Regions from separate parts of the Streptomyces sp. NBC_01003 genome, predicted to be linked through region 4. Evidence: riboswitches for the same ligand, from Rfam matches in the RefSeq annotation. Region 4 holds a riboswitch; each other region holds the start of a gene.

Region 1 (4,696 bases), 7.5 Mb from region 4:
GCTTGGGTCGTTCGATCCAAGATCTGATCTCCATTGTGGCCGGACTCCGCAAGCGCGGGATCGGCTTCCAGTCGCTGCACGAGTCCCTCGACACAACCACGCCCGGCGGGCGCCTGGTCTTCCACGTGTTCGCCGCCCTTGCGGAGTTCATCCGAGAACTGATCGTGCAGGGCACCCACGAGGGCCTTGCGGCCGCGCGAGCACGTGGCGAACGGACTGGTCGACCGCCCGCCATGACGGAGGAGCAGATCCGCCACGCTCGCGGGTTGCTGACAGACCCGGATAACACCATCACGTCGATCGCCAAGCTGCTGGGCGTCTCCCGGACGACGCTCTACAAGTACGTACCTGAGCTGGCGGCAGGGCGGGACTCGCTCGTACCGAACGCTCGACCGGGACAACTTCCGTCGGCAGAGCGACGCGTCAAGTAGAATCGATGCCAAGCAGCAGGGGAATCCGGTGCAATTCCGGAACTGTCCCGCAACGGTGTACGTGAAGCGCCTCCGCGCCCCACGTAAGTCCGAGGACCTGCCTGCCCGAAGACCCCGGCGACTCGTCGGGTCCTTCGGCAGGGCACCGGGACACTCCCAGCAGGACCCGATGCCCAACTCATCGAGTTGGGCATTCTTGCTGTCAGACCCCACGCATCCCGCCGAAGGTGTGGAGATCGCGCCCGCGGTCTTCTCATTCAGGGCCGTCACGCGGCCCGCGAGCGGGAGACTGACCTTGACTGTGCACATCGACGCCGTCGGCGGCGCCCTCATGATGGTGGCGTGCGTCGTGGGGTACTTCGTCTACAAGCACACTCGCCAGGGGCCGCTCGGCAAGGGCGACATTGTCGGGGCCATCGTCTGCGGCACCTCGGTACTGACGGCGCTGGTGCTCATCCTCGGGGGCGACCACTCCGAGGTTCAGCTGCCCGAACCGGGGCTGAGCGGAGTCCCCTCGACATCGTCGAGTCCCGCTTCCAGCTCTGGTCACCAGGGCGTCGACCCTTCCGCGTCGCCTTAATCAGTGACACTGATTGGGCGTCACAGTGCCGTGTGGATGCCGGACCTGACCTCCGCGACGTCGTCTTCGGGTAACAGTGCCCGCCTTCTCGCGCGGCGGCCCGACGCACTGAGTCCGGCCCCGGGTGCCCGACGACGAAGGCCCCGCCAGAAAAGACGGGGCCTTCGTCGTGCGCGTCGGAGGCTTACCGGTCTTGGCTCGCCGGGACCGATGTGGAGTGCGACCGGTTCGTACCGGCCGGTGGGTACATCGGCGGTCAGCAACCGCCTGACGCGGACGGTGCGCTGGTACCGATCTGCAGTGTGGTCGGGGCGGCGCAGCACCCGCCGCCCTGTTCGGCCTCGGGCTCGTCGAACAGGCCGGCTCCCCCGCACACCCCGGTCTCCGGCAGGGTCAGCTCGACGCGCTCGGCGGCGTCCTGGTCGCCGGCGAGGGCTGCGGTGATGGAGCGGACCTGCTCGTAGCCGGTCATGGCGAGGAAGGTGGGAGCGCGGCCGTAGGACTTCATGCCGACCAGGTAGACGTCCTTCTCGGGGTGGGAGAGCTCGTTGACGCCGTGCGGGTAGACGGTGCCGCAGGAGTGGACGTTGGGGTCGATGAGCGGGGCCAGCTCGGTGGGGGCCTGGAGGCGCTCGTCGAGGCCGAGACGCAGCTCGTTGAGGAAGGTGAGGTCGGGGCGGAAGCCGGTCAGGGCGATGACCTCGTCGACCTCATCGAGACGGCGGCCGTCCTCTGCGACCAGCGCCACCCGGTCGTTGTCGGTCCTCTCGATCGCGGTGGTGCGGAAGCCGGTGACGGCGTCGGCGTACCCGTTGTCGACCGCGGCCTTGGCCGCGAGGCCCAGGGCGCCGCGGGCGGGGAGCTGGTCGGCGTCCCCGCCGCCGAAGGTCGCCCCGGAGATGCCGCGGCGCAGAATCCACGTGGCGTGGGTGCCGGACTCGTCCTTGGCCAGCTCGGCCAGGTAGGCGAGCGCTGTGAAGGCGGAGGCGCCGGAGCCGATGACGGCGGTGCGCTTACCCGCGTAACGGGCCCGTACGGCTGGGTCCTTGAGGTCGGGGACGCGGTAGGAGATGCGGTCTGTGGCCGCCTTCTCGCCGAGGGCGGGCAGGCCGTCGCCGCCGAGCGGGCTGGGGGTGGACCAGGTGCCCGACGCGTCGATGACGGCGCGGGCGAAGAGGCGCTCCTCGCGGCCGTCGGCGTACTGGACGTGGACGGTGAAGGGCTGCTGCTCGCGGTCGGCGTCCACGACCCGGTCACGGCCGGCGCGGGAGACGCCGGTGACCGTGGCGCCGAAGCGGACCGTCTCGCCGAGGTTGTCGGCGAGCGGCTGCAGGTACTGCTCGGCCCAGTCGCCGCCGGTGGGGTAGGTGGCGCCGTCGGGCTTGACCCAGCCGGTGGGGGCCAGGAGCTTCTCGGCGGCGGGGTCGACGACCTCAGCCCAGGTGGAGAAGAGGCGGACGTGCGACCAGTCGCGTACCGCGCTGCCCGCGAAGCGTCCGGCTTCCAGGACGAGCGGTTCGATGCCGCGCTCGATGAGGTGGGCGGCAGCGGCCAGGCCGATGGGGCCGGCGCCGATGACCACGGTCGGCAGTGCGGCGGGCGTGCTCTCGCTCATCACGTTCTCCAGGGCAGGCAGTGGGAAATCGATCTGCTGCTTCGGCGTCTGTCGATATGGCGAGGTTGGCATGCGGCTTCGACGGATGTCAATATTGACGTATGTCGAATTCGAGTGTGGTGGAGCTGCCGGTCCTGAACCAGCCGGATGATGCGGTGGCGCCGTGCTGCCCGCCGCTGACCGAGCGGCCCTTGGATGCCGAGGAGGCCGAGCGGGCAGCGAGGATGTTCAAGGCGCTGGGGGATCCGGTGCGGCTGCGGCTGTTCTCCGCCGTGGCCTCGCACGAGGGCGGCGAGGCGTGCGTGTGCGACATCTCCGATGTCGGCGTCTCGCAGCCGACCGTCTCCCACCATCTGAAGAAGCTCAAGGACGCCGGCCTGCTCACCTCCGAGCGGCGCGGCACCTGGGTGTACTACCGGGTCGAGCCGAGCGTTCTCGCGGCGATGGGCCAGCTGCTGACCGCGGCGGCCCGCTGACTCGCTTACGCAGGCGGCCGGGGTGCCCTCACGGGCGCCCCGGCCGCTTCGCACTGTCGGTGCGAATCAGGCGGCGAGAAACTTCCGCCGCCAGGCCAGCGATACGTACACGAGCGCGACCAGGACCGGCACCTCGATGAGCGGGCCGACAACGCCGGACAGGGCCTGGCCGGAGGTGACGCCGAAAGTGGCGATGGCGACCGCGATGGCCAGCTCGAAGTTGTTGCCGGCCGCGGTGAAGGCGAGTGTCGCCGTGCGGTCGTACGGGAGGCCGATCGCCTTGCCGAGCGCGAACCTGCCGAACCACATCAGCGCGAAGTACACCAGCAGCGGCAGCGCGATCCGTGCGACGTCCAGCGGCTGCGAGGTGATCGTCTTGCCCTGCAGGGCGAAGAGGATGACGATCGTGAACAGCAGCCCGTACAGCGCCCAAGGGCCGATCTTCGGCAGGAAGTTGGCCTCGTAGCGCTCGCGGCCCAGCTTCTGCTCGCCGATGCGGCGGGTGAGGAATCCGGCGAGCAGCGGGACGCCGAGGAAGATGACGACGTTCAAGGCGATCTTCCACATGGAGATGTCGAGGTGCTCGCCGTCGCCCAAGCCGAGCCAACCGGGCAGCAGGTCGAGGTAGAACCAGCCCAGCAAGCCGAACGCCAGGACCTGGAAGACGGAGTTCAGGGCGACGAGGACGGCGGTGGCTTCGCGGTCGCCGCAGGCGAGGTCGTTCCAGATGATGACCATGGCGATGCAGCGGGCTCAGGCCGACGATGATCAGGCCGGTGCGGTACTCGGGCAGGTCCGCCAGGAAGATCCAGGCGAGGGCGAACATCACGGCCGGGCCGACGATCCAGTTGATGACCAGCGACGACACCATGAGCTTCTTGTCGCCGGTGACGGCGTCGAGCTTGTCGTAGCGGACTTTGGCCAGCACCGGATACATCATCACCAGCAGGCCGACCGCGATCGGCAGGGAGATCCCGCCGATCTCGACCTTGGCGAGGGCGTCGTTCAGGCCCGGAATCAGCCGTCCGAGGCCGAGGCCGAGGGCCATGGCGGCGAGGATCCACACGGCGAGGAAGCGGTCCAGGGTGGAGAGCTTGGCGACGACGCGCGCCTCTTCGCTGTTCGTGCTGCCGGTGGTGGCGGGTTCGGTGGACGTCATCAGCAGGCCCGCTTCCGGCCGGTCTCCACGGTCTCCCGCGCGGTGGCCGCCAGCTCACCGAAGGAGCTGGCTAGGGCGTCGATGACTTCGGGCTTCAGCCGGTAGTAGATGAACCGGCCGCACGGCTCGGTGTCCACCACGCCCGCCTCGCGCAGCACCTTCATGTGGTTGGAGAGGTTCGTCTGCTTGGCACCGGTCTCCTCCACCAGGTGCGTGGTGCAGAGCGTCTCGCGGGCGAGCAGGGTCACGATCTGGAGCCTGAGCGGGTCGGCCAGCATCGCCTCAAGCGTCACCGCGCCGTGGCCACCAGATACGACAAACTCGCGGTGCGCTACGAGGCGACGGTTCTGGTGGCGGCCATCAACGAGTGGCTGTGACCAGCACACCCAGGGTCTTGCTCGTGCCCGGTAATTCCCCCGTCAGGCCGCGTTGGCT
Region 2 (4,696 bases), 6.1 Mb from region 4:
TGCCGTCTCAGGGCGCGGACGTTCTCAGGAAGCGGATGTACGGGCGTTCCCCCGGCTCGGTGGCCGGGAAGACGGTCGCGCGCACTCCGTAGACCCTCGCTATGAGGTCTTCGGTGAGTACGTCTTCCGGGGCGCCGGCGGCGAACACACGTCCTTGCCTGAGCACGACGAGCTGGTCGCAGTACATCGCGGCCAGATTGAGGTCGTGCAGGGCGATCACGCTGGTGAGTCGGAGTTCGGCGAGCAGGTCGAGGAGGTCCAGCTGGTGCTGGACGTCAAGGTGGTTGGTCGGCTCGTCCAGAAGGATTTCGCGTGGCCGCTGCGCGAGGGCCCGGGCGATCTGGACGCGCTGGCGCTCGCCGCCGGACAGGGTGTGCCAGTGCCGGTGCGCGCGGTCGGTGAGATCGGTGCGGGCGAGGGCGGAACGTACGGCCTCCTCGTCCTGCGCCGACGGTGGCATCCACGCCCTGCGGTGCGGGATGCGGCCCAGGCGCACGACGTCCTCGACGGTCAACTCGACCTGGGTGTCGGCCTGTTGCTCGACCACGGCGATGCGGCGTGCGAACTCCCTGCGGCCCACGGCACTCAGCGGTGAGCCGTCCAGGGTCACCACTCCGGCCTGGGGCGTGAGGATGCCCGCGAGCAGCCGCAGGAGTGTGGTCTTTCCCGAGCCGTTGGGTCCGATGAGGCCCGTGATGCCTCCGGGGGCCGGGTGCACGCTCACGCCGTCCAGGATGAGTTGCCCGCCGGTCTCGCGACGGACCCGGTCGGCCCGCAGCCCGTCGGCGGTGATGGGTGGGCCGGTGGTGGATTGGGTCATCGGCTCCGGGTCCGGGTCCGGGTCCGGGTCCGGGTCCGGGTCCGGCTCCGGGTCCGGGTCCGGGTAAGAGTGTCGTTCGGGAGGCGTCGATGCCGCCGGTGGCCTTCTTCACCCGGCCTGGAGCGCGGCGACGAGCCGTTCGCCCCGCTCGCGCACATCGAAGACCGCGGCGAGGTCGCGGACTTCGCCGTAGACGGTTTCCATGCTCAGCGTCTTGTACGAGCGTCCGTCGCCGGCGCCGCTGTTGCCCTTGCCGACACAGTCGGAGGGCGAGAGGTACTCCGGTACGCCCAGTTTCCCGAACTGGTCGCGTGGCGCCACTCCCCCTTGCTGAGCGTGGCGCTGAATGACGCGGCGACGAAGTCGGGTTCGGCGTCGAGGACCTTCTGGAACGACGGGTAGCGGTCGGCGAGCCGCTCGACCTTCGCGTTCTCCTTCTCAAGTCCCTTCATCGAGTTCCTCCGTGGATACTCCGCCCTTCAGGGCGGAGAGGAAACAGGTTCCTGCGGAGCTGGGTAAGGGGCTGTGATGGGTCGTCAGGGCGGACACGGTGCTGTGACCGGCAGATTTGGTGTTGAGTCGCAGTCGCCATAGTTTGTGAGCGTGACCACGACGTGTGTGAAGCGGGCGTTCAAGTACCGCTTCTATCCGACCGACGTGGAGGCAGCCGAGCTGTCGCGCACGTTCGGATGCGTGCGCAAGGTCTACAACCTCGCGCTTGCCGCCCGCACCGAAGCGTGGGCGCGCCAGGAGCGGGTCAACTACAACGCCACCTCGGCGATGCTGACCGCATGGAAGAGGACCGAGGAACTGGCGTTCCTCAACGACGTGTCGTCGGTGCCTTTGCAGCAGACATTGCGGCACTTGCAGACGGCGTTCACCAACTTCTTCGCCAAGCGGGCGAGGTATCCGCACTTCAAGTCGCGGAAGAAGTCCCGCAAGTCCGCCGAGTACACCACCAGCGGCTTCCGCTTCCGTGACGGTGGCCTGACACTGGCGAAGATGAACGAACCGCTCGACCTCGTGTGGTCGGTCTTGACCATCTCCTGACCCTGTCCACCGGCGAGAAGATCGCCAACCCCCGGCACGAACGCAAGGACCGCGCCCGCCTGGCCAAGGCCCAGCAAAACCTCTCCCGCAAGGCCAAGGGCGACGGCACCAACCGGGCCAAGGCCCGGCGCAAAGTCGCCAGGATCCACGCCCGCATCGCCGACCGACGCCGCGACCACCTGCACAAACTGACCACTCGACTCGTGCGCGACAACCAAACGCTCGTGATCGAGGACCTGACCGTACGCAACATGGTCAAGAACCGGAGCCTTGCCCGCGCCATCAGCGATGCCGCGTGGTCGGACTTCCGGAGCATGCTGGAGTACAAGGCCGCCTGGTACGGGCGGGAAGTGATCGCTGTCGACCGCTTCTTCCCCTCCTCCAAGCTGTGCTCCCACTGCGGCACCCTCGCAAAGAAGATGCCGCTGCACGTTCGAACCTGGAGCTGCGACACCTGCGGAACGACCCACGACCGGGACACGAACGCAGCGAACAACCTGCTGGCCGCCGGACTGGCGGTGACAGCCTGTGGAGCTGGTGTAAGACCTCAACGGAGAACTCCGGGCGGGCAGTCGGCGACGAAGCAGGAAACCCCACGGCGCAAGCCGTAGGAAACCCCCTCGTTCACGAGGGGGGAGGAAGTCAACACAGGGTCCGTCCAGGTCCCGGTGCCGGCCATGCGGTCGCCGAGGCCGAGGGCCAGCATGATCTGGTCGAACCCTGGTCGAGGGAAACGGCGCGCTCGGGGGCCGCTTTCACCTCGACCCGCGCCCCGCAGTTGTCGAGTACGACCGGATAGCCGCGGCGCTCTTGTGCGCTGCCGGGGTGCGCTCGGATCCGCTGCTGCCGCGCGCGGCCAGCACGAGCATCTCTGCGAGACCGAGGGCGGCTCTGGGTATGCGGCGGCGTGTGGCGGAGCGCGCGAAGAGCACGGGGACTTCCTCGATGTCGAGGGCTCATGCGCGGAGCCCGGTCGCACGGTCTCCCCCGCCGCCCCGACCGGAGCCCGCGAAGGCTGCCAGCAGGTCTTCGGACTCGGGGTCACGCGGACGGTGCGCCTTCCCGGACCGCGTGCGGTCCAGTGGCCGATGCCCCGCCCGTCACCCTCACCGCTGCGCGTCAGCTCCGGATTCGCACCGGATTCCCTGACACATACCTGTCCAAGATCCCGCAATGCGGGGCAGACGGGCATGAGTTCGACTGGCCTTGGAAAGCTACCACGCCGCCCGAAATCAGACGGCGGCCCCTTCTCGGAGGGTGGCCGCGGTGCGGGGCGGGCTCGCGAAGGAACGTCCCGCGTGCGTAGGGTGACCGGTGCAGCTGGTTCGCCCCGTCCGCCAGGCGGGAGCGTCGTAAGAGGGAACCCGGTGGGAATCCGGGACTGCCCCGCAGCGGTGAGCTGGAACGACCGCCGTCACACGCACTGGCCCGATGGATCGGGCTGGGAAGCGACGGCCAGTAGGTGTCCGCCCGGCATCGGGTGGACGTGCCCGCGAGTCCGAAGACCTGCCCGTTGCCCGCGCGTGAACCATTCGCACGCGGATGTCCCGGTGACCTCGTGGGCGGGTCGGCGTACACACCGAACGGGCGCGCGTGCCCTGCCGTACGCGACCGCGCCGTCCGGTCCGTGTCACCCTTCGCGCTCTCGTCCCGTCTCCGGGATCTCAGGGATTCATCTCGCGAAGGAGATCTCCATGACCACCAAGTCCGCAGCCGCGGCAGCACGGGCCACCGTGTACGGCTATCCCCGCCAGGGCCCTGCCCGCGAACTCAAGAAGGCCATCGAGGGCTACTGGAAGGGCCACGTCGGCGCCGACGCCCTCCGCACCACCGCCGCCGGCCTGCGCCGCGCGAACTGGCACGAACTCGCCGACGCGGGCATCGGCGAAGTCCCCACCGGTGACTTCTCGTTCTACGACCACGTCCTGGACGCCACCGTCATGGTCGGCGCCATCCCCGAGCGGCACCGCCCGGCCGTCGAGGCCGACGCGCTGGACGGCTACTTCGCCATGGCGCGGGGCACGCAGGACGTGGCGCCGCTGGAGATGACGAAGTGGTTCGACACCAACTACCACTACCTCGTACCGGAGTTGGGCCCAGAACTGGCGTTCACGGCCGACTCCACGAAGCAGGTCGCCGAGCTCAAGGAGGCCCTCGCCCTCGGTCTGCCGGCCCGGCCCGTGCTCGTCGGCCCGGTCACCTATCTGCTGCTCGCCAAGCCCGCGCCCGGGGTCGCCGCCGACTTCGAGCCGCTGACCCTGCTCGACCGTCTGTTGCCGGTCTACGCCGAAGTCCTCGCCGACCTGCGCGAGGCGGGCGCCGAGTGGGTGCAGCTCGACGAGCCCGCCCTCGTCCAGGACCGCACGCCGGCCGAACTGAACGCCGCCGGGCGCGCCTACCGCGACCTCGGCGCCCTCACCGACCGGCCCAAGATGCTGGTCGCCTCGTACTTCGACCGGCTCGGCGACGCCCTGCCCGTCCTGGCCGGGGCGCCGGTCGAGGGGCTCGCCCTCGACTTCACCGAGGCTGCCGCCGCCAACCTGGACGCCCTTGCCGCCGTCGGCGGACTGCCCGGCAAGCGCCTGGTAGCGGGCGTCGTCAACGGCCGCAACATCTGGGTCGACGACCTGGAGAAGTCGCTGGCCACCCTCGGCACCCTGCTCGGCCTGGCCGACCGGGTCGACGTGGCCGCGTCCTGCTCACTCCTGCACGTCCCCGTCGACGCGGCGCTGGAGCGCGACATCGAGCCGCAGATCCTGCGCTGGCTCGCCTTCGCGCGCCAGAAGACCGCCGAGATCGCCACCCTCGCACGCGGCCTGACGCTGG
Region 3 (4,696 bases), 1.2 Mb from region 4:
CCGGCTTGGACAACGAGGTCCGACACACCGACGCAGCCCACGGCACCGACGCGGTCCACGCGTTCGACGTCACCGTGGAGATCCCCCAAGGCTCCCGCAACAAGTACGAGATGGACCATTCCGTCGGCCGGATCAGGCTCGACCGGATGCTGTTCACCTCCACCCAGTACCCCGCGGACTACGGATACATCGAGGGCACGCTCGGGCGCGACGGCGATCCGCTCGACGCGCTCGTCCTGGTCAGCGATCCGACGTTCCCCGGCTGCACCGTCGAGTGCCGCGCGATCGGCATGTTCGTGATGCGGGACGAGAAGGGCATGGACGAGAAGGTCCTGTGCGTGCCCGCGCACGATCCGCGCCACACCTCCGTGCAGGACATCGAGGACATCCCCGAGTTCGACCGCCTGGAGATCACGCACTTCTTCGAGGTCTACAAGGACCTGGAGCCCGGCAAGTCCGCCGAGGGCTCGCACTGGGAGGGGCGCGACCTCACCTACGCGGAGATCGCCGCCGCGCGCCGCCGGGCCAACGGCCGACGCGACTGAAGGACAGAGCAGCCGGCCACGACGGCGCGCACGTGTCAGTGCGCGCCGTCCGTCGCGCAGTGCTTGAGAAGGTCCGCGGTCGCCGCGTCGACGACGCGGTAACGCACGATCCTGCCCTCCTTCTCCCCCTCGACCACTCCGGCCGCGCGCAGCAGCCGCAGCGCCTGCGAGACCGCCGGGTCGTTCATGCCCGTCGCGACGGCGAGATCCGACACGGCCAGCGGCCCCGCCCGGTACAGCGCGAGGAGCAGCGCGAGGCGGCGGGGATCGGCGAGCAGCGAGAACCGGTCGGCCCAGGCGCGGACATGTCCTGGCTCACCGATGGCGGCGATGGCTTCGCAGACCCGGTGGCCGTCGATCGTGCGGCGGTCGGCGCGCTCGGCAGGGACGAGATGCATGGCCCCATCCTCGCAGCCACCGATGTGATCTTGAATACCCGCGCACACCTACGCAGCTGTGCAGCCTTGCAGGCGTCGCGGACCGGCCTCTACTGTGGGCGGGCCGTGGTGCTCGGGAATTCGGTGACGGTCCCTCAAAGGACTCAGACCGAAGCGGCCCTCGCCACTGTGATCGGGCCCCGGGTCCCTCGGCAACGAGACGACTCGGGACGCCTCGCCCCCAGTACGCCACTGGCTGCCGCGCGCAGCTGGGAAGGCAGGGGCGGACGCGGACACCCGTCAGCCAGGAGACCGGCCACGGCATCTCACGAAGTGATTCCACGAGGTGTTGGAGCGTGACCGCATGGCCCTGCCCGTAAAGTCCCCGGCGACCGGACGCGACGCGTTCCACTGGCGGCGCGAGGACACCGTCCGCACCGCCGGGCTCCTCGCGGTGATCGCCGCACTCCATGTCGTCGCGTTCGGCGTGCTGTTCCTTCTCGTCGTGCCGGAGCACTACGAGGTGGGGTCGAAGGCCTTCGGCATCGGCCTCGGCGTCACCGCGTACACCCTGGGGATGCGGCACGCGTTCGACGCGGACCACATCGCCGCGATCGACAACACCACCCGCAAGTTGATGGCCGACGGCAAGCGCCCGGTGTCGGTGGGGTTCTGGTTCGCGCTCGGCCACTCCAGCGTCGTGGTCGTGCTCGCCGCGCTGATCGCCGGCGGCACCCAGCTCGCCGGGCGGATCATGAACGAGGGGTCCGCCACCCATCAGACGCTCGGCGTCATGGGCACCACCATCTCCGGGTCCTTCCTGTACCTCATCGCGGCGCTCAACCTCGTCGCCCTGGTGGGGATCCTGCGGGTGTTCCGGGCGATGCGCGCGGGCTCGTACGACGAGGCGGAGCTCGAACAGCACCTGGATTCACGGGGGTTCATGAACCGGATCCTCGGCCGGTTCACCAAGTCCATCACCCGCCCGGGCCAGATGTACCCGCTCGGCTTCCTCTTCGGCCTCGGCTTCGACACGGCGACCGAGGTCACGCTGATGGTGATGGCGGGCAGCGGCGCGGCGGCCGGACTGCCCTGGTACGCGATCCTGTGCCTGCCGCTCCTGTTCGCCGCCGGTATGAGCCTGTTCGACACCCTGGACGGGACGTTCATGAACTTCGCGTACCAGTGGGCGTTCTCGAACCCGGTGCGCAAGGTGTTCTACAACCTGGCCATCACCGGCCTTTCGATCGCCGTCGCGTTCCTGATCGGCACCATCGAGCTCGTGGGCGTCCTGCACGACAAGCTCGACCTGCGGGACTCGGTGACCGGCTGGATAGCGGGGCTCGACCTGGACAACGTCGGGTTCATCATCGTGGGCCTGTTCGTCGTCGTCTGGGCGGCGGCCATCGGGTACTGGCGGCTCGCGAAGGTCGAGGAACGGTGGGCCGTGCGGACCTGATCCGGCGGGCCGCCGGGACCGGGACTCCGTAAGGTCGTGCGGGTGAGTGAAGCCAGCGTTCCACCAGCGGCGCCCGCGCCCGTGCCGCGCCGGTCCACCCTCCCAGCGGCCCTCACGGTCCTCACGGTCGTGAGCGGAATCGTCGACGCGGTCAGCTATCTGGGCCTCGGCCACGTCTTCACGGCGAACATGACCGGCAATGTCGTCGTCATCGGCTTCGCCGCCGCGGGCGCTCCCGGGTTCTCCGTGCTCGGGTCGCTCACCTCCCTCGGCGCGTTCCTCGCGGGGGCCGTGTGCGCCGGGCGGCTCACCGGGGTGTTCGCCGGGCGGGCGCGGGAGTCCTGGGTGCGGTCGGTGTTCGTCACCGAGGCGGTCCTGCTCGCCGTGGCGACGGCCGTCGCGTTCGCCTGGCCGGGCAGGGCTGCGTACGCGCTCATCGCGGTCCTCGCATGGGCCATGGGGCTGCGCAACGCGACGGTCCGCAAGCTCGCGGTCCCGGACATGACCACGACGGTCCTCACGATGACGCTGACCGGGCTCGCCTCCGAGTCCTCGCTCGCGGGCGGCACCGACCCGCGGGCGGGGCGTCGGATCGTCTCCGTGGTGGCCATGCTGGTGGGCGCCGCGCTCGGCGCGCTGCTCGTGCTGCACCACGGCCTCGGCTGGCCGCTCCTCGTCGGCACCCTGCTCGTGGCGGTCGCCGCGGTCGGATACCGCGAACCGGCCGCCGACGGGGACGACCTCCGATCGGCCTAGTCCTGCGGGCGCCGCCCGCCCGGGCTCACTAGCGTCCTGACCAGGACCGCAGCTCTCCTGCCGCTGCGGCACACGGACCGGAGACGCCTCATGTTCTGCCCCATAGCCACCATCATCACGACGACCGCCTGCCTCACCGCGCTCGCGCCCGGGTCCGTGAGCGCACACCAGCCCGTCACAGCGCCTGCCTCGGTGACCGCACCCGGCGAGGTGGGCCGGACCGACCTCTTGAGCCGCGCCGACTCGGACGACGAGACCCGCGACCGGGGCTCGGGCAACGGGAACCGCGACCAGGGCTCGGGCAACGGGAACCGCGACCAGGGCTCGTACAACGGAAACCGCGACCAGGGCTCATCCAACGGGAACCGCGACCAGGGCTCGTACAACGGGAACCGCGACCAAGGCTCGTACAACGGAAACCGCGACCAAGGCTCGTACAACGGAAACCGCGACCAGGGCTCGTACTACGGGACGTCGGACGGCGGCTCCAACTACCGCGGCGCACGCGCCGGAGTCGGCAGCACCGCGGGCGGCGGCGTGGACCTGGGCAGGATCGGCTTCGGCGCGGCGCTCGCGGGCGGGGCCGGCTACCTGCTGTGGCGCAGGACGCGCGCCCCGCAAGAGGACTGACCGGTCCATCCGCCAACCGTCACGTTCGAGGCAAGTACGCCGTACGTCCGTTACACCCCCGACCAACCGCGCGTTGCCGACAATCGCCTTCATTACGGCCGACCGAACGGCACTCGCCCCGGCTCCACATCGATGACGCGTCGCCGCGAATCCGGCCGGGGTTGGCTGAAAACAGCCCCCGGCCGTAACGCGGGAGACGTGCAGAAGGGCCGTTCACCGGCTCGCGCGCCGGTGAACACGGCCCGGCCTGAGTCCACTCGCGCCGGGTCGCGTCCAACACCCGTACGCCTGTCGCTATTTGACGTGCCCTCTGCGGCGAAATCCGATACCACGGTCCCCTGACAGGCTGGCGACTTCGCGACGAACTTCGCCGCCGGGCGCTCTGCGTCGATTGTCCCGGTTCTCTCATCGCGCGCGGTGGCTAGCATGAGCGCCATATACGTGCCGGAAGATCACCATCCTGTTGGTGGGACCGGCCGTGCGGCCGACCCGAGCCGATCGGCCACGACCTTCCCGCACGCAAGCACCGATGGGACCGCGGAATGCCAGTGCCTGCCCGCCCGAGGCCGCGCCGAACACCCACGTCGCGACGCTCCACGCTCGCCGTCCCCCTCGCCGTCCTCGTGGTGGCCGGAGCAGCCGTCGGCGCGGTGACCGCCGCGGCGCCGCAAGCCGCCCGTACCTGGGTGCTCATCGCGCTCCTGATCAGCTGGCTCTGCGTCGCCGCCTCCCTCATCACGGCCACCCTGCTCCAGCAGCGGGCCCGTGCTGCCGTGGGCGCCGCGCAGGGTGAATCGCTGGCGCTCCAGCAGCAGTTGACGCAGCGTGGTGCCGAGGCCGCCCATCTCGTGAATGTCACGCTCCCCTCCGTGTCGAAGCGGCTGCGGGACGGCGCGGGCGCCGAGGAGGCGCTCACCGCCACCGCTCCG
Region 4 (4,696 bases):
GCCGCCACAGCGCGTCCGTGTCCGCGTGTTCTTCGATCAGATCGCCGAGCCGGTCGAGCTGCTCCTCGCGCAGCGCGCCGAACGACGTGTCGGGCGCCGGTACGAAACGGCGGCCCGCGGCGGCCGCGACCTCGCGCAGGAACGCCCGGCGGAAGCCGTCCGCCTCCAGCGAGCCGTGCCAGTGCGTGCCCCAGACGGAGCCGACGCGGCACCCGTCCAGGAACGCCTCGCCGCCATTGACCTCGGCGACCCCGTGATGGATCTCGTAACCCTCGACGCGCTCGCCGAGCGCCTCGCCGACGGGCCGGGCGAGGGTCTTCTCGCGCTCGAACCGCACCCGTACGGGCAGCAGTGCGAGCCCGTCCACGGCGCCCAGGCGCGACTCGACGTCGTCCTCGATGCGCTCGCCGAGCACCTGGAAGCCGCCGCAGATCCCGAGGACCGGCCGGCCCTCGGCGGCCCGGCGCGCGAGGGCGTCGGCGAGGCCGCGCTCGCGCAGCCACTGAAGTGCCTTGACGGTGCCGCGCGTTCCCGGCACGACGACCAGGTCCGCGTCGACGAGCTCCTCGGCCCGGTCGACGAACCGCACGACGACGCCCGGCTCCGCGGCCAGTGCGTCCACGTCGGTGAAGTTCGACATCAGCGGGACGGCGCAGACGGCGACGCGCAACACGTCCTCGCCGACCGGGGCCGCGGTCCGCGACTCGCGCACGGAACCGCGCAGCGACACGCGCAGCCCGTCCTCCTCGTCGATGCCGAGGCCGTGCTGGAAGGGGAGAACCCCGTACGTGGGGCGCCCGGTCAGGTCCTCGAGCATGTCGAGGCCGGGCTCGAGGAGCGAGACGTCCCCGCGGAACTTGTTGACCAGAAAGCCGGCCAGCAGCTCCTGGTCCTCGGGGGCGAGCAGCGCTGTCGTGCCGAAGAACGACGCGAAGACGCCGCCGCGGTCGATGTCGCCGACCACGAGCACGGGCAGCCGCGCGGCCCGGGCGATCCCCATGTTGACGATGTCGGTACGGCGCAGGTTGATCTCGGCGGGAGAGCCCGCCCCTTCACAGATCACGGCGTCATAGCTGCCCCGGAGTTCCTCCAGGCATCCCACGACGGTGTCCAGAAGTGCCGCCTGCCGTCCCCCGTGCAGCGCCTTCCCGGGGGACACAGCACCTGACAGCGGCTTCGCCGCGGGCCCGGACTCCCCGAAGAACCCCCGGGCACTCAACTCGCCCACCGGCTTGCCCATGAGCACCACCTGGCTGCTCCGGTCACTGCCCGGCTTCAGCAGCACGGGGTTCATCAGGGCGCTCGGCTCGACGCGGGCGGCCTGCGCCTGCATGGCCTGCGCCCGCCCGATCTCGGCGCCCTCGCGCGTCACGAAGGAGTTGAGGGACATGTTCTGCCCCTTGAACGGCGCGACCTTCACCCCCTGCCGCACCAGCCACCGGCAGATCCCCGCGGTGACGACGCTCTTCCCGGCATCGGACGTGGTCCCTGCCACCAGCAGTCCGCCACCACTCACGACTTCCCCCTCCGCAACAGTGCCCGCCCGGCGACACACACGCCGAGGGCCAGCCAGCTCACGCGCCGCGAGAGCCGCGCCGCCCGCTCGACGTCGGCGGTCTCCACGGCCCGGCCCGACGCGTTCAGTACGGGCCGGTGCTCGACCCGCCCGCCGTACGACAGAGTCCCGCCGAGCCGCACCCCGAGCGCCCCCGCGAACGAGGCCTCGACGACACCGGCGTTGGGGCTCGGGTGCAGCCGCGCGTCCTCGCGCCACGCCGTGAGCGCGCCGCGCGGACGGCCGCCCGCGACGGCGGCGAGCACGCCGGTGAGCCGCGCTCCCGGCCAGCCCGCCACGTCGTCGAGGCGCGCGGAGGCCCAGCCGTAGCGGCGGTACCTGGCCGACTTGTGCCCGACCATGGCGTCCAGCGTGTTCACGGCGCGGAACGCGACGAGCCCGGGGACGCCGGCGACGGCGCCCCACACGAGCGCGCCCACGACGGCGTCGGAGGTGTTCTCGGCGACGGATTCGACGACGGCCCGCGCGATCCCGTCCGCGTCCAGGGCCTGCGGGTCACGCCCGCACAGATGCGGCAGCCGCTCGCGCGCCGCGTCCACGTCACCGGCGGCCAGCGCGCCCCCGATGGCGCGCGCCTCGCGCCCCAGCGACGTACCGCCGACGACCGCCCAAGTGGCGGCGGCGGTCAGCACGATGGAAGCGGCGGGGGAGCGGCGCACGGCGCGCGCGGCGAGGCCACCGGCGACGGCGGCGCCCCCGGCGCACACGGCGGTGTGCACGGCGCCCCACCCGCGGTGGTCACGCCACAGCACGCGCTCGACGGCGCCCGCGGCCCGCCCGAACGCGGCGACCGGATGCCCGCGGCGCGGATCGCCGATCAGGAGGTCGCCGAGGAGTCCGGCGGCGCTGCCGTACGCGAAGACGCGCTCGGCCCGCACGGTCAGCCCGCCGCTACGGCGAGGGGAACCCTTGTACTCGTTCTCGGCGGGAGCACCCGCAACTGGCAGCCGCGCATGGCGATATGTCCTCACTCAGGGTGTCCACGCCCTGGTTGGAAGAGACCGGCGGCGAGAGTTCCTGGCTCACGGGGATCACTCCCCGGTGACAGTGGCGGGACCGCGCCGGATTCGCACCGGCTTCCTCTCCTGCTGCCGTAGATGGCCCCGGAAGTCCACCACGCCCCGCGAACGCCCGTCAACTTGCCGTTGACCTGCGAAGGGAGAGTGTGCTGAGGCCCACACGAAGCGGGGTGCGGGACGCCTTCGCGTCCCGCACCCCGCACTCCTGCCGGTTACCTCCGGTCAGGCGACGATCAGGAAGATCCCGTACCCGACGGCCGCCGCGCACAGGGCGAAGCAGGCGTACGCGCCGGAGACGGCCAGCGCCGCCGAGTTGCCCTGGGCCGCCGCCGACTCCCGCTTGGTGAGGCCGACGATGCCGAGGGTGAACAGGCCCACGAGGGCCACCGTGATCACGAGGCTGACTCCGAACACGGAGCCGAGTGCTGCCCAGTCGATGTGCATAGCGCTGCTGCTTCCTTAGACCGTGGCCGGGCGCGCGGGCTCCGCCGAGGGCGGGGCGGGCGAGGCGGGGATGGTGGTCTTCACGTCGGTGTCCAGGGCCGTGACCGTGCCGGCGGGCGGCGGGGTGACGGCCGCGATCGCGGTGGTCACGACGCCTGCGGGCTCGTCCGGGACGTCGACGCCGTCGATGTCGTCGTCCGTGACGTTCGTGTGGTCGACCGAGTTGCGCCGGGACAGCGCCCAGATGGTGCCCGCGCCGGCGATCAGGAGCAGCGCGGTGACGGCGACGCCCCACGAGCCCTGCTTGGTGAGGAACTCGGCGCCCGCGCCGACCAGACCGGCGGCCGGCAGGGTCAGGCCCCAGGCGATGAACATGCGGGTCGCGGTCGACCAGCGGACGACGCCGCCCTTGCGGCCGAGGCCCGAGCCCATGACGGCGCCGGAGCAGACCTGCGTCGTGGAGAGCGAGAAGCCGATGTGCGAGGAGGCGAGGATCGCGGTCGCGGCGCTGGTCTGGGCGGCGAAGCCCTGCTGCGGCGCGAGGTCCGTGAGGCCCTTGCCCATGGTGCGGATGATGCGCCAGCCGCCGAGGTAGGTGCCGAGCGCGATGGCCGCACCGGCCGAGACGATGACCCACATCGGGGGGTTGGCGCCGGGGCTGAGGACGCCGCCCGTGATCAGGGCGAGCGTGATGATGCCCATCGTCTTCTGCGCGTCGTTCGTGCCGTGCGCCAGCGAGACCAGGCCCGCGGAGGCGATCTGCCCGGCGCGGTAGCCCTTGGCGGTCGCCTTCTGGTCGGTCTTGCTGCCTATCCGGTACGTGAGCCGGGTGGCCAGCATCGCGGCGATGCCCGCCACGAGCGGCGCGGCGACGGCGGGGAGGAGGATCTTGGTGACGACGGTGCCGCCATTGATCGACGACCAGCCCATCGACATCACGGCGGCGCCGATGAGGCCGCCGAAGAGCGCGTGGGACGAGCTTGAGGGGAGGCCCACCAGCCAGGTCAGGAGATTCCAGAGGATGGCGCCCACCAGCGCCGCGAAGATGACCTCGGTCTTGAGTCCGTCCTCGTTGATGATGCCGCCGGAGATCGTCTTGGCGACCTCCACGGAGAGGAAGGCTCCGACGAGGTTCAGCACGGCGGACATGGCCACCGCCGTCTTGGGCTTGAGAGCGCCGGTCGAGATGGTGGTGGCCATCGCGTTGGCTGTGTCGTGGAAACCGTTCGTGAAGTCGAACACGAGAGCGGTAACGATCACGATCCCGAGGAGAAGCGTGATGTGTTCCATTTACCCAGGCTTCTGTTGGACGTCAGTGGCTCGGTGAACGTAGGCAACCTGAGTGAACGGAAGATGAACTGAGGCGGGCGGTGCGGTGACTCAAAGTGGAGTGCCGCCACTCCGTTGGAAACGGGGTGGCGGCACGGGGTCGTTCGTGAAGCGGAACGGTGGCCCAATCAAGCGGAAGTGAGCCTTCCGTTAGCCGCGGGCGAACCTCCGCAACTGCGTCTGTGAACCGTTGAAGAGATTCTGGTCACCCGGCAGTCCACCGCTGTTGTCGTACTGCCAGAACGTCCAGTAGGACCAGCCCGACGGCAGCGCCCCGGCGGACTCGTCGTAGCGGGCGAGCCATAGCGCGTGGTTGCCCGCGAAGGCC

What was found. A riboswitch is a leader RNA that binds a small molecule or an ion and turns the genes downstream of it on or off. The one in region 4 is predicted to bind cobalamin.
Region 1: it holds a riboswitch for cobalamin, as region 4 does, so the genes downstream of both, OG698_RS00090 (hypothetical protein) here and OG698_RS34405 (cobalamin biosynthesis protein) in region 4, are expected to answer to the same signal.
Region 2: it holds a riboswitch for cobalamin, as region 4 does, so the genes downstream of both, metE (5-methyltetrahydropteroyltriglutamate--homocysteine S-methyltransferase) here and OG698_RS34405 (cobalamin biosynthesis protein) in region 4, are expected to answer to the same signal.
Region 3: it holds a riboswitch for cobalamin, as region 4 does, so the genes downstream of both, OG698_RS40145 (HoxN/HupN/NixA family nickel/cobalt transporter) here and OG698_RS34405 (cobalamin biosynthesis protein) in region 4, are expected to answer to the same signal.

Annotation. Positions count from the first base shown of each region.
Region 1 covers NZ_CP108707.1:20,263-24,958, forward strand. The annotation lists gene OG698_RS00085 (recombinase family protein) at 1-431, shown strand, start outside; cobalamin riboswitch at 409-551, shown strand; gene OG698_RS00090 (hypothetical protein) at 727-1,011, shown strand; gene OG698_RS00095 (NAD(P)-binding domain-containing protein) at 1,268-2,626, opposite strand; gene OG698_RS00100 (ArsR/SmtB family transcription factor) at 2,728-3,102, shown strand; partial or broken gene arsB (ACR3 family arsenite efflux transporter) at 3,169-4,261, opposite strand; gene OG698_RS00110 (ArsR/SmtB family transcription factor) at 4,261-4,539, opposite strand; partial or broken gene OG698_RS00115 (IS5/IS1182 family transposase) at 4,537-4,638, shown strand; gene OG698_RS00120 (alpha/beta fold hydrolase) at 4,681-4,696, opposite strand, start outside.
Region 2 covers NZ_CP108707.1:1,420,523-1,425,218, forward strand. The annotation lists gene OG698_RS06650 (ABC transporter ATP-binding protein) at 8-820, opposite strand; partial or broken gene OG698_RS06655 (ABC transporter substrate-binding protein) at 885-1,272, opposite strand; partial or broken gene OG698_RS06660 (RNA-guided endonuclease InsQ/TnpB family protein) at 1,424-2,481, shown strand; cobalamin riboswitch at 2,873-3,071, opposite strand; cobalamin riboswitch at 3,224-3,378, shown strand; gene metE (5-methyltetrahydropteroyltriglutamate--homocysteine S-methyltransferase) at 3,565-4,696, shown strand, end outside.
Region 3 covers NZ_CP108707.1:8,770,152-8,774,847, reverse strand. The annotation lists gene OG698_RS40155 (inorganic diphosphatase) at 111-545, shown strand; gene OG698_RS40150 (ArsR/SmtB family transcription factor) at 581-943, opposite strand; cobalamin riboswitch at 1,033-1,258, shown strand; gene OG698_RS40145 (HoxN/HupN/NixA family nickel/cobalt transporter) at 1,287-2,381, shown strand; gene OG698_RS40140 (YoaK family protein) at 2,424-3,137, shown strand; gene OG698_RS40135 (hypothetical protein) at 3,228-3,767, shown strand; gene OG698_RS40130 (ATP-binding protein) at 4,310-4,696, shown strand, end outside.
Region 4 covers NZ_CP108707.1:7,545,434-7,550,129, forward strand. The annotation lists gene OG698_RS34400 (cobyric acid synthase) at 1-1,516, opposite strand, end outside; gene OG698_RS34405 (cobalamin biosynthesis protein) at 1,513-2,454, opposite strand; cobalamin riboswitch at 2,567-2,708, opposite strand; gene OG698_RS34410 (hypothetical protein) at 2,818-3,039, opposite strand; gene OG698_RS34415 (anion permease) at 3,055-4,329, opposite strand; gene OG698_RS34420 (lysozyme) at 4,519-4,696, opposite strand, start outside.